DNA from 3 places in the Thauera sedimentorum genome. Region 2 is predicted to be linked to each of the others. Evidence: predicted binding sites of a transcription regulator. Region 2 holds the regulator's gene; each other region holds the start of a gene.
What was found. Region 2 encodes FNR, which switches genes on or off when oxygen is low (the NO sensors DNR and NnrR bind a similar motif). Its sites were predicted from a motif close to TTGANCTAGNTCAA; they were not measured.
Positions count from the first base shown of each region.

Region 1: a site for FNR is predicted at 3,817-3,830, ahead of IAI53_RS05835 (hemerythrin domain-containing protein). Genes of this name have one in related genera too.
Region 3: a site for FNR is predicted at 2,299-2,312, ahead of IAI53_RS08215 (DUF2946 domain-containing protein). Genes of this name have one in related genera too.

Region 1 covers NZ_JACTAH010000001.1:1,291,956-1,301,853, forward strand. Annotated here, with positions in the region: gene IAI53_RS05810 (hypothetical protein) at 1-78, opposite strand, end outside; gene IAI53_RS05815 (peptidase U32 family protein) at 117-2,108, opposite strand; gene IAI53_RS05820 (DUF488 domain-containing protein) at 2,226-2,615, shown strand; gene IAI53_RS05825 (hypothetical protein) at 2,656-2,901, opposite strand; gene IAI53_RS05830 (ZIP family metal transporter) at 3,066-3,791, shown strand; gene IAI53_RS05835 (hemerythrin domain-containing protein) at 3,923-5,590, shown strand; gene IAI53_RS05840 (class GN sortase) at 5,600-6,331, opposite strand; gene IAI53_RS05845 (marine proteobacterial sortase target protein) at 6,477-8,651, opposite strand; gene pdsR (proteobacterial dedicated sortase system response regulator) at 8,850-9,545, shown strand; gene IAI53_RS05855 (ATP-binding protein) at 9,545-9,898, shown strand, end outside.
Region 2 covers NZ_JACTAH010000001.1:325,177-335,074, reverse strand. Annotated here, with positions in the region: gene IAI53_RS01485 (heavy metal translocating P-type ATPase) at 1-354, opposite strand, end outside; gene IAI53_RS01480 (MerR family transcriptional regulator) at 430-882, shown strand; gene IAI53_RS01475 (sulfite exporter TauE/SafE family protein) at 892-1,593, opposite strand; gene hemN (oxygen-independent coproporphyrinogen III oxidase) at 1,649-3,040, opposite strand; gene fnr (fumarate/nitrate reduction transcriptional regulator Fnr) at 3,158-3,898, shown strand; gene IAI53_RS01460 (hemerythrin domain-containing protein) at 3,962-4,495, opposite strand; gene IAI53_RS01455 (SirB2 family protein) at 4,497-4,892, opposite strand; gene IAI53_RS01450 (NnrS family protein) at 4,897-6,117, opposite strand; gene IAI53_RS01445 (Crp/Fnr family transcriptional regulator) at 6,187-6,873, shown strand; gene IAI53_RS01440 (PHA/PHB synthase family protein) at 6,973-8,706, opposite strand; gene IAI53_RS01435 (MBL fold metallo-hydrolase RNA specificity domain-containing protein) at 8,793-9,898, opposite strand, start outside.
Region 3 covers NZ_JACTAH010000001.1:1,799,232-1,809,129, reverse strand. Annotated here, with positions in the region: gene purL (phosphoribosylformylglycinamidine synthase) at 1-2,267, shown strand, start outside; gene IAI53_RS08215 (DUF2946 domain-containing protein) at 2,420-2,803, shown strand; gene IAI53_RS08210 (Crp/Fnr family transcriptional regulator) at 3,010-3,549, shown strand; gene IAI53_RS08205 (SCO family protein) at 3,567-4,172, shown strand; gene IAI53_RS08200 (copper chaperone PCu(A)C) at 4,186-4,650, shown strand; gene IAI53_RS08195 (DUF2946 domain-containing protein) at 4,721-5,077, shown strand; gene IAI53_RS08190 (energy transducer TonB) at 5,234-5,986, shown strand; gene IAI53_RS08185 (TonB-dependent receptor plug domain-containing protein) at 6,052-7,947, shown strand; gene IAI53_RS08180 (4Fe-4S binding protein) at 7,965-9,401, shown strand; gene IAI53_RS08175 (MotA/TolQ/ExbB proton channel family protein) at 9,453-9,898, shown strand, end outside.

The sequences.
Region 1 (9,898 bases), 970 kb from region 2:
CTCGACGAAGGGCATGTAGATGAAGGGCGCGATGATGACGATGGCGACGGCGACGAGGATTAGCGGAATCGGTTTCATCCGGGGGCGGGGCTCCGTGGGGAATCGTTGGTGGGCGCTCAGGCGCCCGGGCGGGTGCGGTAGAACTGCAGCGGCGTGGCTTCTGCCTGCTTGAGCACGTTCTTCTTGATACGCCCGACCACATGCATCTCGCAGGGCTTGCAGTCGAAGCGCAGGGTGAGGCGTTCGCTGCCGTTGACCAGCACCAGCGGCTCGGCGCGGATGGTGCCGGCCACCCCGGTGACCCCGGCGGTCTGCTTGGGACACAGGCTCAGGCTGTAGCGCACGCAGTGCTTGGTGATCATCAGGCTGGCTTCGCCCAGCTCCTCGTGGCTCTCGTAGGCCGCTTCGATCACCTTCACGCCGTGGCGGGCGTAGAAGTCGCGCGCCTTGTGGTTGAAGACGTTGGCCAGATAGCTGAGGCTGTCTTCCGGGTAAGGCACCGGCGGCTCCACCGCGGCGGCACGCGGCAGGCGCTGCCAGGCCGCGGCGCGGGCGGCCTCAATCCGCTCGACGGCCTCGCGGCGCAAGGCGTTTACCGCCGCAGCGGGCAGGAACCAGGCGCGGGCGAGAGCGATGTCGATCCGTTCCGCGGAGAAGATGGTGTTGCCCAGCTTGGCGAGTTGTTCGCGCAGCGCGGCTTCGGCACGGGCCGGGTCCTTGGCGGGCTCGAAGGGCTGCGCCAGGGTGGCGCTGGCGCAGTAGTCATCCTCGTCCTGCACGGTGAGCGACAGCCCGTCGGCGCATTCGCGCAAGCTCATCCACAGGCCGATGCGGCGCTCGGCGGATTTCTTCTCCAGCAGGCGGTCCCAGGCCATGTCGGTGTTGCGCGAGATCTCGGTGCCGGCGCGCAGGTCCTTGAGGCGCGCCATGCCGTCGGCCGGCCACACGCGCCAGAGCGCCAGCCGCGGTTCGGAAGCGGCTTGCGCCAGGCGCTCGACCTTGTTGGCGCGAAAACCCACCAGGTTGCGCTGCAGGTCGAAGTAGGTGAGGCCGTCGCCGTTGGCCAGCTGCGCCTCGCTCTCCAGCTCGAAGCTGTCGCGCGCCGTGGCCAGCACGTGGCCCAGCGGCAGGCCGGCCCAGGTGGGTGCGTCGAAGGCGCCGATGTCCGCCTTGCGGCCATTGACGAAGTAGTCGGTGGCGCCGCGGTTGTAATTGCGCTGCGGGTCGGGGGTGAAGCCGTAGCTGCAGCGTCCGCTGGAAGCGCGCGCCAGATCGGGGCGGGCGTCGAGAACTTCGTCGAGCAGCAGGCGGTAGTGGGCGGTGATGTTCTTCACATAGCCCATGTCCTTGTAGCGCCCCTCGATCTTGAAGCTGCGCACGCCGGCATCGACCAGCGCGGCGAGGTTGGCCGACTGGTCGTTGTCCTTCATCGACAGCACGTGCTGCTGGTGGGCGACGATGCGGCCGGACTGGTCGGTGACGTTGTAGGGCAGGCGGCAGGCCTGCGAACAGTCGCCGCGGTTGGCGCTGCGCCCGGTGTGGGCGTGGCTGATGTAGCACTGGCCGCTGTAGGCCACGCACAGCGCGCCGTGGATGAAGAACTCGATCACGCAGCGCGCCGGGTCGGTGGCCGCGCGGATGGCACGGATCTGTTCCAGGGTGAGTTCGCGCGCCAGCACGATCTGCGAGAAGCCGACGTCCTGCAGGAAGCGGGCCTTTTCCGGCGTGCGGATGTCGGTCTGCGTGCTGGCATGCAGCTGGATGGGCGGCAGGTCCAGCTCGAGCAGGCCCATGTCCTGCACGATCAGCGCGTCCACGCCCATGTCGTAGAGCGCCCAGGCGGTGCGCCGGGCGTCGTCCAGCTCGTCGTCGCGCAGGATGGTGTTCAGCGTGGCGAAGATGCGCGCGTCGAAGCGGTGGGCGTGGCGCACCAGGCGCTCGATGTCGGCCAGCTCGTTGCCGGCGCCGGCGCGCGCGCCGAAGGCCGGGCCGCCGATATACACCGCATCTGCGCCGTGATTGACCGCCTCGATGCCGATGTCGACGTTGCGGGCGGGGGCGAGCAGTTCGAGCTGGGTGTCGGGAAAGCGGGGCTGCGGCGGCGTCATGGCAAGGGGCGGGTGAAGGCAGGGCGCAATGATACCGGTTCGCCCGCCTGCGGTGCCGCCCGCGGCGCGAGCGGCGTATCCTTGCGCTGTGCGCGACAAGGCAGGAGGAGAAGGCCGATGGTCATCCGCGTGGTGCGCCTGGGCAGCCCCCGGGCGGCAGATGAAGGACTACGCCTCGGCACGGTGCGCCGCCCGCCGCGCGGCGTGCCCAAGACCGAGTTCGCCAGGCAGGACTGGTACGACCTGTGGTTTCCCAATCTCGCGCCCAGCGTGGACACGATGAAGATGGCCCAGGCGGCGGAAACGCCTGCGCAGTGGGCCGCCTTCGCCCGCAAGTACCGCGCGGAGATGTCTGCGCCGCTGCCATCGCACGATCTCGACCTGCTCGCAGCCATGTCGCACCGGACCAATTTCTCGGTCGGCTGCTACTGTGCGGACGAGGACCACTGCCATCGCTCCATCCTGCGCGCGCTGCTGGCGGAGCGCGGAGCGGCGGTCGAGGCGTAGGCGTATCGGACGCAGCCGCTGTCCAGGCCGCCCCCGCGGACTACCGCTCGTCCTCGTCGCGCCCGAACAGGGAGTAGTGTTCAGCGCGGCGCTCGCGCTCCTTCCAGGTGTCGGCCGATTCGGCTTCGTTCTCGTCGTGCATGACCTTGGTCAGCAGGGCCGCGACCAGGGACATCGCCGACAGGCAGAAGGCCATGATGCCGGCGGACGGGCCGGTGTAGAGCAGGGTGACCATGGCCGGCAGCACGAAGGCGCCGGTGAGGAAGAAATCGGTCCAGGAAGGCATGGCGGACTCCTTCAATGGATGAGGCGCCCGTGCCATGCTCGGCGGCTGGCCGGACGGGTGTGAGGGGACTGCGGGAAGCTCTTCCATCCTAGACCCCGGCAAGGGGCGCTGCAGGTCGATTTTCGGCAAGCCCGGGCACCCGGCCGGGCCAGGGGAGAAAGCGTGTGAACGAAGTGGCGATGATCATCGTGCTGACGGCCGCGGCGGGCGCCTGCATACCGCTCGGCGGCCTGCTGGCGAGCTTCGAGCGCATCCGCCCGCGCTGGCTGGAACGCGAGTTCCGTCATTTCCTGATCGCGGTCGGCGGCGGCATCCTGATCGGCGCGGTGGCGGTGGTGCTGGTGCCGGCCGGGCTGGACAGCATGGACGGCTCGATGCTGGCGATTCCGCTGGTGCTGGCCGGCGGACTGGTGTTCTTTGCCATCGAGCGCGCGCTCGGGCTGCGGCGGCGGGAGTCGCCGCAACTCATGGGCACGGTATTGGACTACGTGCCGGAGGCCATCGCGCTCGGCGGGCTGGTGGCGCTGGATTCGCCGGTCGCGCCCCTGCTTGCGGCGTTGATTGCGCTGCAGAACCTGCCCGAGGGCTTCAACGCCTATCGCGAGCTGTCCGCCCTCAATGGACGCAGTCCGCGCCGCACCCTGGGCTACATGAGCCTGCTGGTGCCGATCGGGCCGCTGGCCGGGCTGGCAGGCTACTACTTCCTCTCGGCCCACGCCGCGGTGCTCGGCGGCATCATGCTCTTCGCCTCGGGCGGCGTGCTCTACCTGATTTTCCAGGACATCGCCCCCCAGTCGCGCCTGAACCGCCACTGGGCGCCGCCGCTCGGCGCGGTGTGCGGCTTCTGTCTGGCGCTGTTCGGGTCGATGCTGGTCGGCCATCCCGGCTGAGCGTGCTGCGCCCGCCGGGGCAGGCTTGACCTGCATCAAGCGCATCCGCTGCCGGCTTGGCGAGAATTCCGCCATTGCGCAAGGCGGCGAAACGGCCTGCCGTGCGCCCGAACATCCCAGAGGTGATGCGAATGGAACAACTGGCGTGGAGCGACGCGCTGCGCACCGGTATCGACGTGATCGACCGCCAGCACCGTGGCCTGGTCGACATGGTCAATGCCACCGCGATCCGGCTCGAAGCCGACGCAGCATTGAGCGCCGACGAAGTACGGCTGCTGCTCGGTTACCTCAAGGACTACGCCGAGGTCCATTTCGGCACCGAAGAGGCCTTGATGGCCCTGTGCGGCCTGCCGCCCGGCTACGCGCAGGACCACCACGCCAACCACGCGCGCTTCCTGGCCCACGTCGGCGACATGGTCGACGACCTGTCCGACGACGCGGTGCCCGACGGGCGGCAGCTGCTCGCCTTCCTGGCCGACTGGCTGATCCGCCACATCCAGGGCGAGGACCAGGGCCTGGCCCGCCGGCTGCGCGCGGCCCACCCCGAAGGACCGGGCATGCATGCCGAAGGGGCGGTCGGCGGCGGCGTGGGCGCCACCGGCCTGACCCGCCAGTTCGCCGATGTGCTCGCCCTGGGCAGCGCCACGCTGCACGCCAGCGAGGCCGACGTGCTGGAGATGATCACCGAGGGCACCGCGCCCACGCTGGTCATGGCGCTAGATGCCAGCCTGCTGCCGGCCACCGTGCTCCATGCCAACGCCGCGGCCGGCGAGCTGTTCGGCTCACCGGCCGAGCGCCTCGCGGGCCGCGCCAGCGATGCGCTCTTCGGCGAAAACCAGGCCCAGCGCCTCCCGGTGATGATGAGCGAGGTGCTGATGCACGGCGCCTTCGAGGGCGAGATCGACTGCGTCGACGCCGTCGGCGAGCTGCACCCGGTGCAGGCGCGCGTCACCCATCTGGTCCTGCAGGGGCGCATGGCCATTCTGGTGGTGTTCGTGCCGCAGGACCTGCGAAGCGGCAGCCGCAAGGCCGGCCACCCGGAAGAGGCCGTCCGTGACGCGGCAGCCGAGGGGCGCGAGGCACGTGGGCGCAGCCGCGCCACGCTGGCCGGACGCACCGTGTTCTCGCGCCATCCGCTGTTCGGCGTGCTCAACCGCGACGAGCTGCAGATCCTGGAACGCTCGGCCCGCCTGATCCGCCTGCGCAAGGGCCAGGTGCTGTTCCACAAGGGCGACGAACCCGCCGGCATCTACATCGTCATCAGCGGCCAGGTGAGCCTGGCGGCCTCCAACAGCCGCGGCATCGAGAAGGTGCTGGACATCCTCGATCCGCCGGATGTCTTCGCCGAGGTGGAGGTGCTCACCCGGCGGCCGGCGGCGGTGCATGCGCAGAGCCTCAGTACGTCCGTGGTCCTGCTGGTGCCGGCCGACGCGGTGCGCCGCGTGCAGGCCTCCAGCCCGGCCTTCTCGGAAGCGGTGGTGGCCCACCTGGGGCGCCGCGTGCAGCGGCTCACCGGCGAGATCGAAGCCCTCACGCTGCACACCGCCATGGAGCGCATCATCGACCACCTGCTGGCGCATGCGCAGGTCAACGCGCACGGCGTCATCGAGGCTCAGCTGCCGGCGCAGAAACAGGTGATCGCCTCCTATCTCAACATCAGCCCGCCCACGCTGTCGCGTGCCTTCCAGCAGCTGACCGACAACGGCCTGATCACCATCACCCGCCGCTACGTGACCATCCCCGACCGCGAGCGCCTGCTGCGCTTTCGCGACGGCGAGTTGGCCGAGGATCGCGTATAGCGCAGGGCCTCACAGGCTGGTGAGCGCTGCGCGGCGCGGCCGCCGCGGATCGTCGGCGCTCACCGCGGTGACCACGTAGCGCAAGGGACCGCCGGCCTGCAGCGCATCGAAGGGCCAGCAGGTCACCAGGGTGAGCTGGCGGCCATCGCGCGGCTGGGCGAGCGGGCTGAGGTCGTTCTTGTCCACCACCCTCGTGTCGGCGACCCGGTAGTGCAGGGTCTCGCCGGCGGCCGTCTCGATCTCCAGTTCGCTGCCGTCCTCCAGCCACTGCAGGAAGGCGAAATGGGTGTCGCGATGCGCGCCGAGCACGCTGTTGCCGTCCTCGCCCGGTAGCGCGGTGCCGTACATGTGCCCCGGACCGAAGGCGATGGTGCGTCCGTCGGCCCCGGCCAGGACAAAGAGGTCCACACCCTGGCCCGGCGCGCGCAGGCGGGCCACCGGCCAGGTATCGGCCCACGGCCAGGGCTTGACCTGCGTGGCGCCGGCCTGGGTTTCCGCCCAGGCCTGGCCGATCAGCACCTGTGCGAGCCAGGCCTTGGCGTGGATGTAGCCGGCCTGGCCGAACTGCCACAGCCCGGCGGCCAGGGCGAGCGCGGCGGCGGTGCGCAGCACGCGGGTGCGCCACTGCTGGCGGCGCGTGCGCGCCAGCGCGGGGCCGAGGCAGGCCGCGGCCGGCCAGGCGCATTCCACGCCGAGAAAGTCCTTGCTGTTGCAGTGATGGCAGGCTTGCAGGGATCTCATGTCGGGACTCCTTGTGGTTGATGTGAAAGTCGCGTAGCAGACTCCGTCTGCTCCCCTCGCCCACTTGTGGGAGAGGGGTTGGGGGTGAGGGGAACGGACAGCCCGACTTTCATGATTCGGGGCGATCGTCATCCTGTCCGTTCGTTCAGGCGGAAAGGGCAAAGGAACTGCGGCCGCGGCGCTGGGCGGACCACAGCAGGGCGCAGGCGAGCAGGGCCAGGGTGCCGAGCAGCAGGTTCAGCCGTGCATCGGTGGCGCCCATGGGCAGCTGACCGAACACCGCTTCGTGGCGCCAGCCATCTGGCAAGTTGGTGGGCATGGCGCCGCCGTGCAGCGCCTCGCCGGCCGGACGGGCAGGGGTCTTGTCCACCGCGACCAGGCTGGTGTAGCGGCTCACCAGGTGGTGCTCCAGGGCGAGCTCGACGACCGCCGGGCGGATGTCGGCTTCCGGCGTGCCGGCGCGCAGCTCGTCCATCAGGGCGGCGATCTTCTGGCGCGCCCACAGCACGCCGACACCGGTGGCGGGCGAGGCTTCGGCGAGCGGAATTCCGGCGCTCCATTCGACCCCGCGTCCGCTACCGGCGACGCGCAGCGATCCGCCGCCCTTGCGCAGCGCGGCCACCACCATGACCGGCTCGCCGGCATACAGGTCGGGCACGCGGCGCGGCCAGGTTTCCAGCGCGCTGCCGTCCGCCCAGGACAGTTCGATGCCCTTCATCACCGGGGATTCGAGCTTGGCGAACAGCGCCGACATGCGCTCCTGCACCTCGTCGAGCTTGCCGATGTAGGTGAAGCTGCCGCGCCCGGCAGCGGCCGCCTGACGCATGAAGTGGCTGTTGGGCGCCGAGCCGATGCCGACGGTGAACAGGCGCGAATCGCCCAGGCGCTCCTCGATCAGGCGGAACAGCGCCTCTTCGTTGCCCACTGCGCCGTCGGTGAGGAAGATCACCTGGCGCACGCGACCGGCGCGCTCGCTGCCGTCCAGCGCCATCTCCAGCGCCTTCTTCATCTCGGTGCCGCCGCGCGCCTGCAGGCTGCGCACCCAGCGCGCGGCGTGATCGACCGCGTCGCGGCTGGCCGGCTGGGCGGTCGGGAAGAGGGCATAGGCCTCGGAGTTGAATTCGATGATGTTGAAGCGGTCGGCCGGGTTCAGCCGGCGCAGCGCCAGGGCAAGCGCTTCGCGCGCCTGCACGATGGACGTGCCCTCCATCGAGCCCGAGGTGTCGAGGATGAAGACCACCTCGCGCGGCAGCGGTTGTTCGTCGGCGCGCAGTTGCGGCGGCATCAGCATCAGCATCAGCAGGGCGTAGTCGAGATCCTTGCCGGGCTCGCTGAACAGCGCCACCTGCGGCGCGGCGCCGGCGGCCAGCGTCCACACCAGTTCGAAGTCGCGGTTGGCCGGGGTGCTGCCTTCGGCCAGTTCCACCACGCGGCGGTGGGCATGCGGCGCCTCGACGCGCACCGCGTGGTAGGGGCTGTCCACCGCGGCCAGCGGCACGCCGGCATCGAGTTCCACGCGCAGGCTCACCGGGTTGATCGGGCCGGCCGACGGGTGCAGCACCGGCGGGGTGATGCGGTGGGCGTCCGGCACTACGGTGGTGGGCGCCACGGTGCCGTGGCCGGCGCTGCGCTCGCCGTCGGGCGTGCCGGGGATGTAGCGCGGGCCGACCACCATAGGGAAGCGCAGGCTGTAGCGCCCGGCCTCATCGACCAGCTGGTAGTCCAGCGTCTGCTGGTACTCGATCTCCACCCGGATCTCGGCGTCGGGGGCGATGTTGGCCACGCTGGTGGTGAACATGTTGGGCCGCTCCTGCTCGACCAGCGCCGCGCGCTGGCCTTTGGCACGGGCCTGTTCGAAGGTCGCGCGAGCTTCCTCGCGTTCGCGGATCTCGCCTTCGATGAGGCGCTCGCCCACGCGCATGCGCAGGCGGTCGACCGCCGCGTTCTCCGGCAGCGGGAATACGTAGACGCCTTCCAGCCAGTCGCTGCCCGGGTTGCGGAAGGTCTGCATCACGCGGGCGCGGGCCAACGGGCCGTTGACGCGGATCGTTACCTCGGTGGCGAGGGTGGGCAGCGCAAAGGTGGCGCCATCCTCGGTGCGCATCAGCAGCGTGCCCTGGCCGGCCTCGGCGGGGCGCATCGGCACGGCCCGCATCTCGACCGCATGCGCCGGCGCGGCGAGCAGCAGCACCAGGGCGGCGAGCGCCAGCGCCACCCCCAGCCCGCCGGCGAGGATGCGGACGAAGAGGGCGGCGATCTCGACCGCGTGGTGGCGGCCGGGGGCCGGGGCGGGGCCGCGGGCGGCGGTGGTGGTATTCATTGCTTGTTCTCCCTTTGCGTTGGCCGGGGCATCTGCCGGTGTTGGCATTTGAGCGCCGCAAGCGGTCGGCTTTCGGCGGCAAAAGGGGAGAAGCGCGGGCGAAATGTGGCAGGAAAATGGCTCTTGCGCCGCAGCCCGGCGGCGGAGGCTGTGCAGCCGGGGCGCGGTGCTATAGTCGGCCCCGGATCAACAGCGACAATGCATATGGGACGCCGCATCGCCATCGTCGAGGACGAAGCCGCCATCCGCGCCAACTACGCCGAGGCCCTGGCCCGCCAGGGCTACGAGGTGGCCGCGTACGCCGACCGCCCGCAGGCGCTGGCCGCCTTCCGCGAACGCCTGCCTGACCTGGCGGTGGTCGACATCGGCCTGGGCGACGAGCCCGAGGGCGGCTTCACGCTGTGCAGCGAACTGCGCGCGCTGTCGAAGCGCCTGCCCATCATCTTCCTGACCGCGCGCGATTCGGACTTCGACGTGGTCTCCGGCCTGCGCCTGGGGGCGGACGACTACCTCACCAAGGACATCTCCATGCCCCACCTGCTGGCGCGGATTGCGGCGCTGTTCCGCCGCATCGACGCGCTGGCCGACGCGCAGCCCCAGGAGGACGTCATCGAACGCGGGCCGCTGCGCCTGGACGCGATGCGCCTTTCCGCGCAATGGCGCGGGCAGCCGGTGGATCTCACGCTCACCGAATTCTGGATGGTGCACACCCTGGCCAAGACCCCCGGCCACGTGAAGAGCCGCGACCAGCTGATGCACGACGCCCGCCTGGTGGACGACGGCACCATCACCTCGCACGTCAAGCGCATCCGCCGCAAGTTCGCCGCGGTCGATGCCGGCTTCGACGCCATCGAGAGCGTGTACGGCATGGGCTACCGCTGGAAGGCGGCCTGATGACTGAAACCGCCGTGCCGCGCTGGCGCATCAGCCTGCGCGCCAAGCTCGCGCTGCTGGCCCTGCCGCTGCTCGCGCTGCCGTGGGTGGGCTACCGCTACGTCGCCGAGATGGAGGCCTTTCTGGTCGAAGGCCAGCAGCAGGCGCTGATCGGCACCGCCCGCGCGGTGGCCACCGCGCTGCACGAACGCCCGCAGCTGTTGGGCATGCAGGAATGGACGCCGAGCTCGCGGGTGGCGGTCGATGAATCCCTGCTGCCCGGCGAGGAAGTGGTCGACATCGAACATGTGCCGCTGGCCGACCCGGTGGCCGAACGGCGCGCGGTGGAGGAGGTGCAGGCCATCCTGCGCGGC
Region 2 (9,898 bases):
GCGCAGCACCGCCCGCTCGCTGGCGAAGTTCACTGCCGCTTCCACCCCCGGCAGGCGGTTGAGCACTTTCTCCAGCCGGGTGGCGCAGGCGGCGCAGGTCATGCCGGAGATCGACAGCTCGAGCTGCTCGGGCGGCACCTCGAATCCCGCCTTGTGAATGGCCTCGACCACCGCCTGCGTCGCGGTTTCTCCGGACAGGCGTACCTGGGCCCGCTCTGCCGCGAGATTCACGCTGGCCTCCACGCCGGGCATGCGGTTGAGCACCTTTTCGATGCGGGTGGCGCAGGCCGCGCAGGTCATGCCGGCAATGGGGAGTTCGACGGTGGTGGTGTCGATGGGAGTGCGATCGTTCATGATGGTCCCGCTTGCGGACGCTGTGTCGATGGTGGCAGTCTAGACCCTGTACCAAGGTACGGAGTCAACCCCCTGATGAACACGCATACGTCCCGCCCGCCCCTTCCCTCGCGCAACGCGACAACAGCGGAACCCGGTCTGACCATAGGCCGGCTGGCTTCAGCCGCCGGGGTCGGCGTCGAGACGGTCCGTTACTACCAGCGCCGCGGCCTGATCGGCACCCCGGCTGGCCGCAAGGGCGCTTTCGGTGTGTACGACGCGCAGACGGTGTCCCGCCTGCGTTTCATCCGTCGCGCCCAAACCCTGGGGTTCAGCCTGGACGAGGTCGCCGGCCTGCTCGCGCTGGACGAGGAACGCGATCGCGACACTGCGCGCGCGCTCGCACAGGCCAAGATCGACGACATCGAAAACCGTATCCGCCAGCTGGAAGACATGCGCAGCGCCCTGAAGGGCTTGGTGCACTGCTGCGAACACACCGAGGCACCGGCCCCCTGCCCTATCCTGCAGGCCCTGGACGGAGAACGCTGAACGCCCCGTTCAGCAGACCACGCCACTCCACAGGGTGCCGCCGAGCGAGGGGGCATGGAACAGGCCGAAGACGCCGAAGCCCAGCACCGTCAGGCCGGCAGCGAAACGCACCTTGCCGTTGCGGGTGATGTCGCGGAAGCGCTTGAACAACAGGCCGGCGAGCAGCAGGTTGGGCAGCGTACCGAGGCCGAAGGCGAGCATCAGCCCCGCGCCGCGGGTCGCCGAGCCGGTCACCAGCGCGGTGGCCAGCACGCTGTAGACCAGTCCGCAGGGCAGGAATCCCCACAGCAGTCCGAGCGGGTAGCCCTGTGCCACCGAGCGCGCGGGCAGGAAGCGCCGGGTGAAAGGCTGAACGCGCCGCCAGATGTGGTGGCCGGCACGCTCGACCGGCGCCAGCAACTGGGTAAAGCCGGTGAGATACAAGCCCAGGGCAACCAGCATCAGGTTGGCCAGTACGTACAGGCCCAGCTGGATGGGCATCACCTCGTTGTACAGCATGCCCACGGTACCGAGCGCGCCGAGCAGGCCGCCGATCACCGTGTAGGTGGTGATGCGCCCGAGGTTGTAGGCCAGGTGGATCGGCCATTGCCGGCGGGTCTGCCCGGGCACCTGCACGGTGAGCGCGCCGACGATGCCGCCGCACATGCCCACGCAGTGGGTGCCGCCGAGCAGGCCGATGAGGAAGACGGCGATATAGCCGGTTTCAGGCATTCGGAAGAGCCGGAAGATGCATCAGGGCAGGCATTCTACGCCGCGCGGGGCGGGATCAGATCACCTTGGAGTAGCGCGCCCGCTCGCGGTCGGCGCGCAGGTAGCGGTCGAACACCATGGCGATGCCGCGCACCAGCAGCCGCCCCGGGGGCAGCACGCTGATCCAGTCGTCCTCGATCTTCAGCAGGCCGGCCTTCTCCATCTCGCGCAGGTCGGCGAGTTCCTCGGCGAAGTATTCCTTGAAGTCGATCAGGTGGGCGATCTGGATGGACTCGATCGACACCTCGAAATGGCACATCAGCGCCTGGATGATCGCGCGGCGCAGCAGGTCGTCGGCGGTAAGCTCGATGCCGCGCAGCACCGGCAACTCGTCCTGGTCGAGGATGTCGTAGTACTCGTCCAGGGTCTTGACGTTCTGCGCGTAGGTCGGCCCCACCTTGCTGATCGCCGACACCCCGAAGGCCAGCAGGTCGCACTCGGCGTGGGTGGAGTAGCCCTGGAAGTTGCGGTGCAGCCGCCCCTGGCGCTGGGCGATGGTGAGCTCGTCGTCCGGCTTGGCGAAGTGGTCCATGCCGATGTACACATAGCCCGCCTCGGTGAGCCGGCGGATGGCCAGTTGCAGGATCTGCAGCTTGGTGTCGGCGGTGGGCATGTCCACCGAGTTGATGCGGCGCTGCGGCTTGAACAGCTGCGGCAGGTGCGCGTAGCTGTAGAGCGAGATGCGGTCGGGAGAGATCTCCAGCACCTGCTCCAGCGTGCGGTTGAAGCTGATGATGTTCTGCTTGGGCAGGCCGTAGATCAGGTCCATGGACACCGACTTGAAGCCGGTGGCGCGCGCGGCGTCGACCACCAGCTTGGTCTCGTCGAAGCTCTGCACGCGGTTGACCGCGACCTGCACGTCATGGGCGAAATCCTGCACGCCGACGCTCATGCGGTTGAAGCCGAGGTTGGAGAGCATCTCGACGGTATCGAAGTCCACCTTGCGCGGGTCGACCTCGATGGAATACTCGCCGTTGGGCACCAGCGTGAAGTGCTGGCGCACCGAGTCCATCAGCTGGTGCATTTCCTCGTGCGACAGGAAGGTGGGCGTGCCGCCCCCCAGGTGCAGCTGGGTAACCTGCCGGCTGCCGCCCAGACAGGCGGCCTGCATCTCGATCTCCTTGGCCAGGTACTTGAGGTACTTGGCCGAGCGCCCGTGATCCTTGGTGATGATCTTGTTGCAGGCGCAGTAGTAACAGATCGTGTTACAGAAAGGGATGTGGAAGTATAATGAAAGCGGTTTGCCGAGACCGCCCACTGCCCGCTTGGCGAGCCAGTCGCGCAAGGCCTTGGCGTCAAAGGCTTCGACGAAGCGATCCGCCGTCGGGTAGGACGTATAGCGCGGCCCGTTGATGTCGAAGCGGCGGATCAACTGGGTGTCGAAGACGAGTTCTTTCTGATTGCTCATGGTCGTACGGGGCGGCAGTCTGTTCCGTAAGATCGCAGAAAGCCGTAGTTTTGTGGTTGACGTGGATCAACGAGGCTCCGTTGATCCCGGTGAGAGACGGAGCTGTTTATCTTGCAAATGAAGGCGACGGTGCCGATCTCTGTGGCAAACCTCAAGGCCGCCTGCTCTCAGTGTAACCTGCAGGAGCTGTGCCTGCCGTTCGGGATGTCGGAAAACGAGATCGACCGCCTGGACGAACTGGTGGGCGCCCGTCGCAAGATCAAGCGTCAGCAGCACCTGTACCGCGCCGGCGACCTCTTCGAGGCGATCTACGCGATCCGCGCCGGCTCCTTCAAGACCGACGTGCTGCTCGAAGACGGCCGCGAGCAGGTCACCGGTTTCCAGATGACCGGCGAGATCCTCGGTCTGGACGGCATCAGCACCGAGTTCCACACCTGCAACGCGATCGCCCTGGAAGACAGCGAGGTCTGCGTAATCCCCTACGGCAAGCTGGAAGAACTCTCGCGCGAGGTCGAAGGCCTGCAGCATCAGTTCCACAAGGTCATGAGCCGCGAAATCGTACGCGACCACGGCGTGATGATGCTGCTCGGCTCGATGCGCGCGGAAGAACGCCTGGCGGCCTTCCTGCTCAACATGTCGCAGCGCTTCACCGCGCGCGGCTTCTCGGCGGCCGAGTTCCACCTGCGCATGACGCGCGAGGAGATCGGCTCTTATCTGGGCCTCAAGCTCGAAACCGTGTCACGCGCCTTCTCGCGCTTCCAGGAAGACGGTCTGGTGGCCGTGCAGCAGAAACACATCCGCATCCTGGACATCGCCGGCCTGAAAAAGCTGCTGCACCATCAACCGGCCGGCGGCTGAAGCGCGGAGCGAGCACCGCGCAACACCGCCATCGGCCCGCGCAGTAGGTTTATTCGCACATTCTCAGCCCTGACGCCGGCGGGCGACCATGGTCTCGCTCAAGGCGGCGACGTCCTCGTCAGTCAGCAGTTCGCGGGCGTAGGGCAACAATTCGCCTTCCTCGCGGGCGATGTGCTGATGGTAGCGGCTGGCGAATTCCTCGACCTGCTCCGCGGTCAGCTCTGCCGCTTCTCCCTGTGCAATCGCCGCCAGACGTTCGCGCATGAGCGCCCAGGCGGCGAACATGCGCTGATGGTCGGCGAGGATCCAGTCGATCAGCGCCTGCAGCTGCGCGCGACGCGGCGCATCGACCCGTGCGAGCAGCACCGGAAAGAGATCGTCTTCCTCGTCCATGTGGTGATTGACCGCAGCCAGGTCGAAGTAGCGCATCACCGCGCTCGCCGCCTGCTGTGCCTGCTTGTCCGCACCATGAGCGGGCAGCCAGGCGGCCAGGCGGGCGAGCGTCTCGAGCTGCCCCTGCAGGCGGCCGTGACAGGCTTCCAGCATCTCGAGCGGGGTTTCGAATCCGGGTGCGACCGGGATCAGTGAATCGCTCATGTCAGTGAGCTCCTAAATAGACCAGAAAACCGGCGGGGCTCTTGAGCAGCGCCACGGACACTATCCACGCATAGACCGCCAGCGCCGCCAAGAACGCAGCCGCCCTGAGCGCCAGGGTGCGCCCGCGCCGCAAGGCCACCGCGCCAAGCACGATGTAGGCGAGCAGGCCGATGACCTTGGCCGTGACCCAGCCGGCGACGAAAGGGTACTGCCCGATCATCACCGCCATCGCGATGGCCGACAGCAGCAGCAGGCTGTCGACCACATGGGGCAGCACCCGGGTGAGACGATGTTCGAGCAGCGCACTGCCGGACAGCATCCACGCGCCGCGCAGCGTGAACCCGAGAATGCTCAGCACCACACAGGTCACATGCAGGTGTTTGAGTGCGAAATACATGGTCTTATCCCGGCCGTCCGTCGGCCCGCGGACGCAGGTAGATGGGCAGGTAGCGCAGCGCCCAGGTCACGAAGATGCCCAGCCAGCCGGCTACCGCGGCCAGCATCAGCCAGGGAGAGAGCACAGCGGGCGCAAGGTCGGCGAGGATGCGCAGCAGCACGACCCCCTGCATGGCGAGGAACAGCGACCAGGTCAGCTGGTCGGCCGCCAGCGGCTGGCCCGAATGGCCCAGGGTGACCCGCGACACCATGCCGAGCACGATGGAGCCGAAGAAGCCGATCCCCAGCGCGTGCAGCGGCGCCAGGCCCAGGCCGTACCAGCCGAGCTGGGCGCCCGCGGCCTGCGCTGCGGACAGCAGCAGGGCCACGCCCAGCCACGCGAAACCGATGTGCAGCATGCCCAGCAGGCGCACGCGCTGGGCAGCCACCGGTCGCCAGCGGATGCACAGCCACAGCGCGACCAGACCGGCCGGCAGATCGACGACCCAGCGCCAGCCGCCGAGTTCGGCCATGCCGAGCGCGCCATGGACGAAACTCGCCCCCAGCATCAGCAACAGCGCCCAGCGCGGACGGACGATGACGTAGTCCGGAATGATGTTGCTGGAGAAAAAGGGCACCATGCGGTGGCAGACCGAGAAGAACACCGGCAGCAGGAACCACCACACGCCGGCCTCGATACCCACGCGCGCCCAGCCTGCCCCGCCGCCGAGCGCGAACACCAGCCAGGCGAAGATGCTCAACCCGCCGCCCGCCACACCCAGCCAGGTGGCCCGGGCGTGCAGCGGGTCGGGCTGGGAACGGAAGGCCACCCGCCACAGCACCGCGGCAAGCCTGGCCCAGCCGTACAGCACCCCGGCGAGGCCCGCGGCGAGCAAGGGCGCGAACCACAGGCCCGGGATCACCGCCGCCCAGCCGAGCGCGAGAATGCGCCAGGCGCCCAGCCACTGCTGCGGAGCGATGTCACCCATGCTCTGCCAGCGCGGCATCGCGGTGAACAGGAAGCCGAAGATGAAGAAGGGAAACACGCCTCCGACGGTCAGCAGCGCATGCCCCCAGCCCGGCGGCAGCGCCCACCCGAGCGCAGGAAGGAGCCCCGCCCGGGCGCCGAGCTCGACGGCCCAGAGCAGGAAGACGAGCAGCAGCATCACGCCGCCGGACAGGAACATGGCCCGGTGGGGCGCGAAGAACAGCGGACGACCCGCAGCGGCCGGTGAAGAAACTGCCATGCCTGCTCACCTCAACATGCCTGCCCCATCTTGGGGCGGGCTAGAATGTACGAAAAACGGAGATCACCCATGCCCATTCCTTCCCAGGACATCCCCGACCTGCTGCGTCTCGTGCCTCTCTTCGGCGAACTGTCGGACGAAGACATCGAGCGCGTGTCCCGCTTTACCCGCGAGAAGCGCCTGGAAAAGGGCGAAGTGCTCTTCCAGCGCGGCGATCAGGCGCACGGCTTCTACTTCGTCGTCACCGGCCAGGTGAAGCTCGCGTTCTCCTCGGCGCAGGGCAACGAGAAGGTGGTCGAGGTCATCGGCCCGCAGCAGAGCTTCGGCGAGGCGGTGATGTTCATGAGCCGCCCCTACCCGGTGTTCGCCGAGGCGCTGGTCGACACGCAACTGCTGCACATCGGCCAGAGCGTGGTCTCCGAGCTGATCGACCAGGATTCGTCCTTCGCGCGCAAGCTGCTCGCCGGCATGGCGATCCGCCTGCACAGCATGGTGCGCGACGTGGAAACCTATTCCCTGCGCTCCAGCACCCAGCGCGTCATCGGCTACCTGCTGCAACAGTCGGACGAATCCGACGGCGGCGGGCGCGAGTTCGACCTGGCCGTCAGCAAGCAGGTCATCGCCTCACGCCTGAACCTGACCCCGGAGACCCTGTCGCGCATCTTCCACGACCTCTCAGAAGCCGGTCTCGTCACCGTGCGCGGCAAGCACATCACCCTGCACGATCCCGCTCGCCTGGCGCGCTATCAGAACTGAAGGCGTGTCGAAGGCTGCACGGAAACCAGGACGTAATTGTCCGCGGCCGCGCCGCGGCAGCCTTGACAGCGGTCAAGTGGGAACCGGCGGGGAAGGGATTCAGCGCTCCAGCACGTAGGTGCCGGGGGCCGCGGCCAGCGCCGGCATGTCCTTGCTGGCCGCCGGGCGGGCGTCGACCAGTTCGCCGCAGCGCGGCTTGAGCCAGGCCATCCAGTCTTCCCACCAGCTGCCGGCATGCTCCTCGGCGCGCGCCTGCCAGGCCTCCGCCGGTTCGGTGCGATGTGCATCGGCGACCCAGTACTTGCGCTTGGGCGGCGTGACCGGTGGATTGACGATACCGAGGATGTGGCCCGAGCTCGACAGCACGAAGCGCTTCGCACCGCCCACGTGGTGGTTGACCTTGTAGGTCTGCAGCCACGGGGCGATGTGGTCGTCTTCGGCCGACACCGCGTACAAGGGCTGGACGATGCGGCCGAGGTCCAAGGGCTCGCCGGCAACCTTGAGCGCGTCGGCCTGCACCAGGCGGTTGTGCAGGTAGAGCTCCTGCAGATACCAGGCGTGCATGCGGAACGGCATGCGGGTGGTGTCCATGTTCCAGTACAGCACGTCGAAGGGCGGCGGGGCCTCTCCGTACAGCCAGCCGTTCACCACGTAGTGCCAGATCAGGCTGTTCGAACGCAGCAGGCGGAAGGACGCGGCCATCTCCTTGCCGTCGAGATAGCCCTGGCGCGCCATGTTCCGGGTGATGTAGCGGATGCTGGCCTCGTCGACGAAGACCTCGATGTCGCCGGGTTTGTGGAAATCCACCAGGGTGGTGAACAGCGTCCAGTCGCCCACCGGCACCTCGTCGGCCTTGTAGCGCCGGTTGGCCCAGGCCATGTACATGCTCAGCGCGGTGCCGCCGATGCAGTAGCCGACCGCATGCACCTGCCTGGCCCCGGTGAAGCGGCGCGCCGCCTCCACCGCCGCATGGACGCCGTCCTCCAGGTAGTCGTCGAAGCCGACCTCGCGCATCGAGGCATCGGGGTTCTTCCAGCTGGTGATGAACACGTCCAGCCCCTGGTCCAGCAGGTAGCGGATCATGCTCTTGCGGGGCACCAGGTCGAGGATGTAGAACTTGTTGATCCACGGCGTGACGATCACCACCGGCTCGGCATGCACCTTGGGCAGGGTGGGCGCATAGTGGATCACCTCCAGCAGGCGGTTGCGGAACACCACTGCGCCGGGGGTGGTGGCCAGGTTCTCGCCTACGGTGAAATCCTCGGGCGAGGTCATGCGCACGTTGCCGGCCCGCAGGTCGCCGAGGAAGTTCTGGAAGCCTTTCACCAGGCTCTCGCCGTTGCTCTCCATCGCCTTGCGCAGGGCCACCGGGTTGGTCCACAGGAAGTTGGTCGGCGCCACCATGTTGAGCCACTTCCGCCACCAGAAGGCGGCCCGCCGGCGCTCCTTGCCGGACAGGCCCGGGGTCTCGTAGAGCATGTCCTGCAGGTGGTGGGTGAATGCCAGGTACCACTCCTTGGTCAGGTCCCAGCTCGGCGATTCGGTCCACACCGGATCGGCAAAGCGCGCGTCGTCGGCATTCGGCCGGATCGGGTCCTCGCTGGGCATGCCCAGGGCCCGCTTCCAGGTATGGGTCTGCAGGCGCCACAGGTCGGAAGACAGGCGCGCGAGGTGTTCGGCAAGTTCCTGGGGATGGGACAGCCAGGCGAGCTGGGCGTGGACGATGGGTGCCGCCATGCCCAGCGGATCGACACTGCCTTCGACGGTGTCATGGATCTGGCGGATCGTGCGCCGCAGGGTCTGGGGCGGTGTGGTTTTCGTGGAACGGCTCATGGTCTTACCTTCGATCGGTTGAGGGGTGGCCTCCGGCATGATTTGACCATGCGACCGGCCACTCTTGATGACAATTCCTTTGCACTTCAACGCAAGGGGTTCGGCTCCCCTGGCACGGGAAGGTTCACTTCGTGCCATCCGAGACGGCTCTCGATGGCGGTACGGAAGGCTTCCGCGGCACGCTGCTCACCATGGACCACGAAGGTCTGCCGCGGCGGGCGATGGAAATTGCCCAGCCAGGCGAGCAATGCGGACTGATCCGCATGCGCCGACAGCCCGCCTATCGTGTAGATGTCCGCATGAACGGGGACGCGCTCGCCGAACAGCGTCACGTAGCGCGCGCCCTCCACCAGGCGCCGGCCAAGCGATCCGGCGGCCTGGAAGCCGACGATGATGATCGAGCTTTCCCGGCGCGAAAGATTGTTGCGCAAGTGGTATTTGACCCGCCCCGCGTCACACATTCCGCTCGCGGAGATGATCACCAGCCCGTGGTGGCGGTCATTGAGCGCAATCGACTCCTCCACGTCCTGTACGAAGCGCACGCTGGCCCGCCCGGGGTGTTCGCGCATCCAGGCCAGCAAGCCCCGCGTCTCATCGTCCCACAGGTGGTCGTAGCGCAGGCTCAGCTCGGTCGTCGCGGCGGCCATCGGGGAATCGACGACGATCTCCAGGTTGCCGAGCCGCCCCTTGCGAACCAGGTCGGCGAGCACGAAGATCACCTCCTGGGTACGCCCCACCGCGAAGGCCGGGATGATGACGTTGCCACGCTTGACCTCCAGCGTATGCTGCATCGCGTGTACCAATTCGTCCTCGGTCTCCTTCATCGGCCTGTGCAAGCGGTCGCCATAGGTGGACTCGATGCACAAGTAGTCTGCTTCCGCGAGGGTCGCCGGGTCGCGCACCACAGGGCGGAAGGGCTGGCCGAGGTCGCCGGAGAACACCAGCTTGCGCACGCTGCCGCCCTGCTCCACGTCGAGTTCGATGATGGCCGAGCCGAGAATGTGGCCGGCATCGTGAAAGGTGCAGCGAAGCCCGGCGGCGGGTTCGAAGGGCTGCCCGTACGGGTGCGGGCGCAGGCGCTTGAGGCTGGCCTCCGCCTGCGCCACCGTGTAGAGCGGCGCAGCATCCCAGCCGCGACGGACATGGCGGGCGCGGTTGTGGCGGTTTGCCCATTCGGCTTCTTTCTCCTGGA
Region 3 (9,898 bases), 1.5 Mb from region 2:
TCCGCGCCTTCTGCGAACGCGAGCGCTGTCCCTTCGCGGTGCTCGGCACCGCCACCGCCGACGGCCACCTGACCGTGAGCGACCAGCACTTCGGCAACAAGCCGGTCGACATGGACATGCAGGTGCTGCTCGGCAAGCCGCCGAAGATGACCCGCAACGTGTCGCGCCGCGCGGTGCACCTACCGCCTTTCGACCTCACCGACATCGACGTCGGCGAGGCCTGCCGCCGCGTGCTGCGCATGCCTGCGGTGGCGAGCAAGAACTTCCTGATCACCATCGGCGACCGTTCGGTGGGCGGCATGACCGCGCGCGACCAGATGGTCGGCCCCTGGCAGGTGCCGGTGGCCGACGTCGCGGTCACCGCGATGAGCTTCCACGGCTTCAATGGCGAAGCCTTCGCCATGGGCGAGCGGACCCCGCTGGCCTGCGTCGATGCACCGGCCTCCGGGCGCATGGCGATCGGCGAGGCGATCACCAACATCGCCGCCGCCGACATCAATGAACTGGGCGAGGTCAAGCTCTCCGCCAACTGGATGGCGGCCGCCGGCCACCGCGGCGAGGACGCCAAGCTCTACGACACCGTCAAGGCGGTATCCGAGTTCTGCATCACCGCCGGCCTGTCCATTCCGGTGGGCAAGGATTCGCTGTCCATGCGCACCGCCTGGCAGGACGAGGGTGAAGACAAGCAGGTGGTCGCGCCGCTGTCGCTGATCGCCACCGCCTTTGCCCCGGTGCGCGACATCCGCAACACGCTCACCCCGCAGCTGCAACTGCCTGAAGGTGTTGAGACCGAGCTGCTGCTGATCGACCTGGGCAACGGCAAGAACCGCCTCGGCGGCTCGGTGCTGGCGCAGGCCTGGAACTCGGTGGCCGAGCACGCCCCGGACGTCGATGCCGCCCAGCTCAAAGCCTTCTTCGGCGCCGTCCAGCAACTGCGGCGCGACGGCCTGCTGCTCGCTTACCACGACCGCTCCGACGGCGGCCTGTTCGCCACCGTCGCCGAGATGGCCTTCGCCGGGCGCTGCGGGGTGTCGCTCACCCTGGACACGGTGAGCTACGACGCGCAGATGAACGATGTCGACGGTCTCGAGAAGAAGCCCGACACCCTGCGCGGACGCTTCATCGACGGCGCGCTGGCCGCCCTGTTCGCCGAGGAACTCGGCGCCGTGGTGCAGATCCGCCGCGACGAGCGCAGCCGCATCACCGAAACCTTGCGCAGCGCCGGCCTCAGCTACCACTTCATCGGCGAACCCAACGAGCGCGACGAGATCCGCCTGTGGCGCAACGGCAAGCTGCTGTTCGCCGCGCCGCGCGCCGAACTGCTGCAGACCTGGAGCGAGACCAGCTACCGCATCGCCCGCTTGCGCGACGACGCCGTTTGCGCGCAGGAGGAGTTCGACGCCCTGGCCGATGCCGCCAACCCGGGCCTGTCGGTGCATACCAGCTTTGACGTCACCGAAGATGTGGCCGCCCCCTTCATCAACAGCGGCGCCCGTCCGCGGGTGGTGATCCTGCGCGAGCAGGGGGTGAACTCCCACGCCGAGATGGCCGCCGCCTTCGAGCGTGCCGGCTTCGCGCCCTTCGACGTGCACATGTCCGACCTGCAGGCCGGACGCGTGCAGCTGGCCGACTTCCACGGCCTGGCCGCGTGCGGCGGCTTCTCCTACGGCGACGTGCTCGGTGCGGGGCAGGGCTGGGCCAAGTCCATCCTGTTCAACGACGCGCTGCGCAGCCAGTTCGAGACCTTCTTCGCGCGCACCGACACCTTCGCGCTGGGGGTGTGCAACGGCTGCCAGATGATGGCCCACCTCGCGCCCATCATCCCGGGGGCCCAGCACTGGCCCACCTTCCACCGCAACCGCAGCGAGCAGTTCGAAGCGCGCTTCGTGATGGTCGAGGTCACCGAGTCGCCCTCCATCCTGCTCGCCGGCATGGCCGGCAGCCGCATGCCCATCGTGGTCAGCCATGGCGAGGGCAGGGCGGTGTTCGCGGACGAGGCTGCCCGCCAGCAGGCGCTGGCCGCGCTGCGCTACGTGGACAACCACGGCGCGCCGGCGGCGAGCTACCCGTTCAACCCCAACGGCTCGCCGGACGGGCTGACCGGTTTCACCACCGCGGACGGGCGCTTCACCATCATGATGCCGCACCCGGAGCGCACCGCACGCACCGTGCAGATGTCCTGGGCGCCGCAGGCGCTGGTGAATGCCAGCCCGGACGCTTCGCCCTGGCAGCGCATGTTCCGCAACGCCAGGGTGTGGCTGGGCTGAGCGATGTTCCGCTGTGGCAAGCCCGCACGAATTGATCGACGTCATATGGCGGGCTTGCGCGCCCGCATAGAATTGCTCACATTCTGTCGGCTGCCATCCGGTGGCGTATCCACCGGGGCGTAACCGCCGCGCTCAACCTGCGTCCGAGATCAATGAGCTTCTCTGCCAACCGTCTTCGCCGTGTCGTCTGGATCGCATTGTTCGCAATGCTGATCGGCGCTTTGGCGCCGACGGTGAGCAGGGTGCTCGCCGCCGGTGACGGCGGCTGGATCGAGGTCTGTTCCGCCAGCGGCGTGATGTACCTGCCGGTCGACGCCGCGCCCGATTCGGACGATGGCGGCGCTCAGCATGTGTCGGCGGCCGCCTGTGCCTACTGCTTCACCAACGCCGGTTCCTTCGGCCTCGCGGCCGCGATGCCGGTGCTCATCGACGCGCCGGCCGGCCGGTTCGTCGTCTCGCTGGCGGTGCCGTCCGGCCCGCTCGCCCTTGCCGTCTACGGCATCTCCAGTCCCCGCGCACCTCCCGCGCTTGCCTGATCACGCCGGGGTCCTTGCCCCGGCCCGGCACCTCCGCATGCGGCACTGAGCCGCGGCGCCGGTGTCACGCCGTCCGGCCGTTCGGCCGCGCGGTAGCCAGGCATTGAACAGGGGATATCTCAGCAATGGATGCATGCATCGCAGCGGACGCAGTCCGCGAAGGCGGCGCGCCGGCGCCGTCCGTCGGTACCGGAATGGCCTCCCGGATGCAGTTCGAGCGCGGCGCGACGGTCTTCGTCGCGGGAATGCCGGGCAGCCCGTGGCGGGTCGTGGACGGGCTGGTGCGTCTTGACCGCGAGGGCCTGGAAGGGCCCGAGTTCGGCGGGCTGGCCCGGGTGGGTGACGTGATCGGCGCAGAGACCATGATGTTCGACCGCTACACCTACACCGCGGTTGCCCTGCTGCCGCTCACCATAGAAGCCTGGTGCCACGGCACCGCAGGCGAGCGCGAGCAAGGCTTGCTGCTCGCGCTCGCCCGCAGCGAACGCCGCATGGCCGACGTGCTCGCACTGCGCGGTGGCCGCGCGGCCGAGCGCATCCGCCGCCTGTTCGGCTTCATCGCCGGGGCGATGGGCAGCCGCGACGCGGACGCTCCCTGCATTCCAATGCCGCGCCTGCGCGACATCGCCGACATCACCGGCCTGCAGGTGGAGACCGTTTCGCGCACGATCAGCCAGTTGAGCGAACACGGCGAGATCGCGCCGCGGGCGCGCCGCTACGTGCAGTTGAACTACGCGCCCGAATGAGGCGAGGGAGGATATCGATGTCACGAACCCTCATGAACCGGATACAGCGCCTGGCCGCCGCGCTGCTGCTGGCGGCGGGGCTCGCCGCCTGCGACAGCGGACCAAGCTTTCACAGCACCGACATCACCGGCGCCGGCTTCGGCCAGGATTTCCGGCTGAACGACCCTGACGGTCAGCCCCGCAGCCTGGCGGATTTCCGCGGCAAGGCGGTGATGGTGTTCTTCGGCTTCACCCAGTGCCCGGACGTCTGCCCCACCGCGCTGATACGCGCCGCCGAGGTCAAGCACTTGCTGGGCGATCAGGCCGGCCGGCTGCAGGTGATCTTCGTCACCCTGGACCCGGAGCGCGACACGCCCGCCGTGCTGCGCGAGTACACCACCGCGTTCGGCGCCGATTTCCTCGGGCTGTACACCACGCTGGAGGACACCCGCAGCCTGGCCGACGAGTTCCGCATCTTCTACCGCAAGGTGCCCACTGGCGGCTCCTACACCATGGACCACACCGCCACCAGCTATGTGTACGACCCGGCCGGGGCATTACGCCTGGCCGTTCCCCATGCGCAGGATGCAGCGTCGGTTGCCGCCGACCTGCAGACCCTGCTGCAGTCCTTCCCCGTCCGTTGAGGAGATACCCGAGATGAAACGTATTGCCATCGCTTCGCTGTTCGCCCTTGCCGCGTCCTCCGTGTTCGCACAGGTGCAGGTCGCCGACCCCTGGGTGCGCGCCACCGTCGCCCAGCAACGCTCCACCGGCGCCTTCATGCGCCTGACCGCCGAGCAGGACGCACGTCTGGTCGAGGCGCAGTCGCCAGCCGCCAAGATCGTCGAGATCCACGAGATGAAGATGGAGGGCGACGTGATGAAGATGCGTGCCATACAAGGCCTGGACCTGCCGGCAGGCAAGGCGGTGGAGCTCAAACCGGGTGGATATCACGTCATGCTGATCGACCTGAATGCCCAGGTGAAGGAGGGCGAGGTCGTGCCGCTGACGTTGGTGGTCGAGGGCAAGGACGGCAAGCGCCAGACGCTTGAACTGAATGCCCCGGTCAAGCCGTTGAACCAGGCCATGCAGCAGCATGGCCATCAACCGATGAAGCACTGAGCGCCAGCCTCAGGCTTTTCTGTCCCGGTCACCCCGCATGCGCTCATCGCTTCGCATCAGCAGATCGGCCGTGTGGCTCGCCGTGCTGGCGATCCTCGCGGCCTGCCTGCTGCCCGCCTTCGGGCAGATGGCGGCGAGCGCATCCGGTGACCAGGGGTGGCTGGAGGTCTGCACGGCCTACGGCATCGAGCGGATTGCCCTGAGCGATTTGCCCGATACCGGCGATTCCGACACGCCCATGGCCAGTCAGGGCTGTGTCTGGTGCCACCTCCATGCGCACGGCGCCCCGCCTCCGGGCGGCATGACCGGCTTGTTGCTGATCGTGGCCGACTCCGGCCGTTCTCCGGTCGGCGCGCCCTGCGACTCACCGAGTCCGCAGTTCTTCACGACCGCGTCGCGCCCGCGCGCGCCGCCGGCTCGTCTCTGATCCGTATCCGTTGAATCAATGTGGCGTGCGCCGAGCGCACGCCCCGGCCCATCCGGCCCAGCCGCCGGATGTGCATCCCTGCGTCCGGCATTCCGGCCCCGCTGCGGGGCGGTGCCGCCGTTCCGCTATCCGTGCTCCAAGGATCTGCAACCTTCGATGGCGATGACTGGCTTCGGTCCTGCCGACACACCGCTGTTGCCGCGGCTGGCAACGCTGGGTGTCGTACTCCTCGCACACCTGCTGCTTGCGGCTTGGTTGCTGGCGCTCGCGCCGGCGGCCGTCGTGCCGGCGGGAGCGGTACGCATGGATGTGCGGCTGATCCGGCACAGCGCGCCGCCCAAGAGCGAGATGCCCGCGCCGGAACCTGCCGCAGCCCCGGTCGTGCAGCCCGCGCAGGCGGTGCAGCCACCTTTGCCGCCCGCTCCGAGGCCATCCGCGCGGCCGGTCGCAGAACTGCCGGAAAGGCGACGGCCTGAACCTCAGCCACAAGTCCGGGCGGCGGAGCCGGCGGTGCCGGAAGCCGCGGGCACTGCCAGCGATGTGGCGCCCGCCATCGCGCCGCCGGCAGCGGCCGGTGCGCCGGCGATTGCGAATGTGGCCCCGGCGTTGCCCGAATTCGTCGCGGCGCGCTTCGATGCCGACTACCTGAGCAACCCGGCACCGGCCTATCCGCCGATGTCGCGGCGCCGCCGGGAGGAGGGGCAGGTTCTGCTGGCCGTGTCTGTTGGTGTCGAAGGGGCGGCCGAGCAGGTCGAGATCCATGAGAGCAGCGGCTTTCGCCGGCTGGACGAAGCGGCCCTGCAAGCAGTCCGGCGCTGGCGTTTCGTGCCGGCGCAGCGGGAAGGCAGGCCGGTAGCGGCCCAGGTCGTGGTGCCGATCATTTTCAGACTGGAGGCAGGGGGGCGTTGAGCGGCAGACGCGCCGCGGATAGCCGGTCCCTGGCAGAGAACCAGTCTTACGAGACAAGGACAGAAATGAGATCGATGAAAGTTGGTGTGGTGGGCGCGCTCGCGGCCTTGGTGAACCTCTCCGCGATGGCGGGTGAGGGTGGCAGCCGGGTGCTCGATTCCGTAGTGGTGACCGCGACCGGGCAGAGCGAGGCGGTGCGCGACGTGCAGGCCAGTGTGGAGGTGATCGACCGCGAACGCATCGATCGCTACGCAGACGGCAACGTACCGCAGCTTCTGATGCATGCCGCGGGCGTGCAGGCCTCGAACGGCGGTGCGACCGGCGATGTGGCGATCCGGGGCTTCAACCGTGCGCACACGCTGATGCTGGTCGATGGCCTGCGCCGGACCAACAACTACGGCAGCAACAACCCGGCGCAGATTGGCCTGGTCGATGTCGAGCGCATCGAGATCGTCCGCGGGCCCCTGTCCTCCTTGTACGGCTCCGAGGCGCTGGGTGGCGTGGTGAACGTGATTACCCGGCATCCGGGCGCCGATCCCGGCGCGAGCATCCTGCTCAACGCGGGCTCGGCCGAAGGCGGGCGGGAGACTTTCCAGTCCGGTGTCAATCTGCGTACCGGTAACGAGGTGCTCGGGCACAGCTTCACGATCGAGCAGAACTACCGCGGCAGCCTGCGCCACCGTGAGTCGGAGAGCGACGACTTCGGACGTCTCGACAACTGGGCCGCCAGCTACCGTGGGCGCTGGCAACCGGATGCTGCCAACCGGGTGGATTGGGCGCTGGAGGCGTTCGACCGCGACAGCCGGGCGAGCAGCGTCGGCACTAGCGGCCCCTATACCCGTTTCGAGGACGAGCGCCGCTATTTCGGCAGCCTGGCCTACGTCGGCGAAGTGGGTCCAGGGGAGCTGACCGTGCGCGGTGGCTTCGGGCGGAGCAAGGGGGCGACCAACCGCGCCTACCCGACCGTCGAGACGACGCTCTACCGGCAGGCCCAGGGGGACGCGGTCTATCAGTTCTATCCGCACGATGCGCATGCGGTGTCGTTCGGTATCGGCGCGCTGCGCGACGATCTGGACGTCAGCATCAACAGCCGGCGTGCGGTGCGCAACAACCGCTTCGCCTTGCTGCAGGATCAATGGCAAATCGATGCGGCCTGGCAACTGGTGGCCGGCCTGCGCTTCGACCGTTTCGACGATTTCGGCAGCACGACCAACCCGCGCGTTTCGCTGGGCTGGAGCGATGCGGGCTGGAGCGCGCGTCTGGGCTACGGGACGGCATTCAGGGCGCCGTCGCTGCTGGAGCAGTATTCGAGCTTCGTGCGCGGTCGCCTGCTGATCCGGGGCAACCCCGAGCTCCAGCCCGAGGAGTCGGAGAGCTGGGAGGCCATGGTGCGCAGGGAGTTTGCGCGCGGCCATGTCGAACTTGCCATCCACCGCAATACCGTCGAGCAGCTGATCGAGTCCTTCACCACCACCGAGCGGGTCGGGTCGCTGGCCGTGGTGGAGTATCGCAACATCAACGAGGCTCGCATCGACGGCGCCGAACTGAGTGCGGTGTTCCGGCCGACCGCGGCCTGGGAGCTGTCGGCCGGGCTGGACCTCATCGACGCGCGCGATGTGCGCTCCGGCGACCGCTTGAGCGGGCGGGCCCGTCAGGTCTGGCGACTCGAGAGCAGTTACCGGATCGGTGCCTGGCAGCTGAATGCGCGGGCGCGCCATATGGTCGACTATCTTGCGACCGGCATCGACGCGCCGCGCGGCAGCGCGCCCTACAACACCGATCTCACCCGTGTCGACCTGTCTGCGCACTACGCATACCGGCCGGGCATGGTGTTCAGCTTCGGGGTCGACAACCTGTTCGACAGGCGTGATCCGGACAACTTCTCGGTGACGTCGACCGGTACCCAGCGCAACGATCCGGACGCTCGCTACGTGTACGCCAGCGCGCGTTTCGAGTTCTGAAGCGAAGGAGGCCGTCGATGAACAAGCCGATTGCGATCGTTTCGCAGCAGGCCGCGGCCTCCCGCCGGCCTGCTGCGAACGTCTTGACGCGCTGGCCGCTGCTGGGTCATGCCCTGCGCCGCGGCTACCTGATGACCGGGCTGCGCGTCGTCGTCCTGTCCTTGTTCGGCGTCGCGGTACTGGCCGGCCTGCTCGCCGAGGACGCCCGTACCGGACTGACCGTGCTGCTGCTGTGGGGCATCTTCTGGCCCTTGCTGACCAGCGTGCTGACGCCGACGCTGGGTAATGCATGGTGTGGGATCTGCCCGCATGGCTTCGTCGGCAAGTGGCTGAACCGGATCGGTTTGCGGCGCAGTTTCCCCGCCCACCTGCGCGGCGTGTGGATAGGGCTGCTCTCCCTGGTGCTGTGCTACTGGGTGATCGCCTATGCCATGCCGGGGGCGCTGTCGGCATCCACCCGGACGACGGCGTGGTACTTCCTGACTTTCAGCCTTGCCGCCTTTGCCTTCTTCTATGTATTCAAGGACATGGCGTGGTGCAAGCACCTGTGTCCGCTGGGCAGGCTGCTTGCGACGCATGGCAAGGTCGGCGTGCTGCAGATCGACACCGACCGCCAGGACTGCAGCAACTGCAGGAGCTTCGAGTGCGCCAGGAGCTGTGCCTGGCATCTTTCCCCATTCCGTTTTCAGCAGCGCAACAACATGGACCAGTGCACGCTCTGCCTGGACTGCGTTGCCGCGTGCGATAGCGCGCACCTGGTGGTCCGGCCGCCGGGGCGAGCGCTCGGGCGCAATATCGTCGGCGCGGATCGGGACGAGATGTGGGTGTTCCTGGTGATCCTCGCGGTCGCCGGGGTCGGTGTGCAGTTCCTCCACGGATTGCAGCACACCCCGCTCAAGGAGCATCTGCCATGGAATGTCGCCGGAAACTGGGTGCAGGGCTACCTGCCTTTCGATGCAGAGGTGTTCCGCATGGGCGGATTGTTCGCCCTCGTCCTTGCGCTGGCGCTGACCCTCGCGACCGGTTGGTGGGCTTACCGGCGGGCGGCGCGGCTTGCGGGGCGGGAATGGCGGGAAACCGCGAACAGCCTGGCGTGCGCGCTCGCACCGCTTGCCATCATCGGCCTGATCCCGCACGCCGTGATGATGTTCGCCATGCGCAACGCGCATGCCCTGGCAAACGAGGCCGGCGTTCTGCTGGGACAGTCCTGGCAGGTCCAGCCGCTTGCGCAGCGTGGCGACGCATGGCTCGGATGGCTGAACCTGCTGCCCTATGTCGCCATCGCCTGGACGCTGTGGCTCGTCTGGCAGCGCGCCGGCTTGCTGGTGTCGACGCACCGGCTGCAGTGGCGGGTGTGGGCCTACGGCAGCGCTCCGGTGTGGCTGTATGCGTCAGTCATGGTGATCAAGCTGGGTGCGATGCTTTGGATGGCGCCGGCAGCGCATGTTCACTAGGCGAGCGCCGTCATCGGATGGCACTCACCAGAACTCAGAGGAGATTCGACAGTGATCGATAACACGGGCATCGCGCAACTGATTGCGCAAGCGGACGGGGTGGGCATCACGGTGGCCTTGCTGCTCGGCCTCATGTCGGTGGCCAGCTGGAGCGTCATCGTCGGCAAGGGTGTCACGCAGCTACGCATGCGCCGCGGTCTGCTGCGGGCGCAGCAGGCGTTCTGGTCGGCGCCTTCAAGGGAGGAGGCGCTCGATGCCATGCGGCGCGAGGACGCCAGCGGCGTCTTTGCAGCCGTGGCAAGCAGCGCGCTGGACGCCGCCCGTGCCTTCGAGTCGCGTAGCGCCGACGGTATCGGGGCCGGCGTAGACGCGGGCGAGTTCATCGGCCGCAGCCTGCAGCAGTCGACCGTGTTTGCCCAGGCTCGCGTCGAACGCGGCCTGACCTTGCTCGCTTCGGTCGGCGCCACCGCGCCCTTCGTCGGCCTGCTCGGCACGGT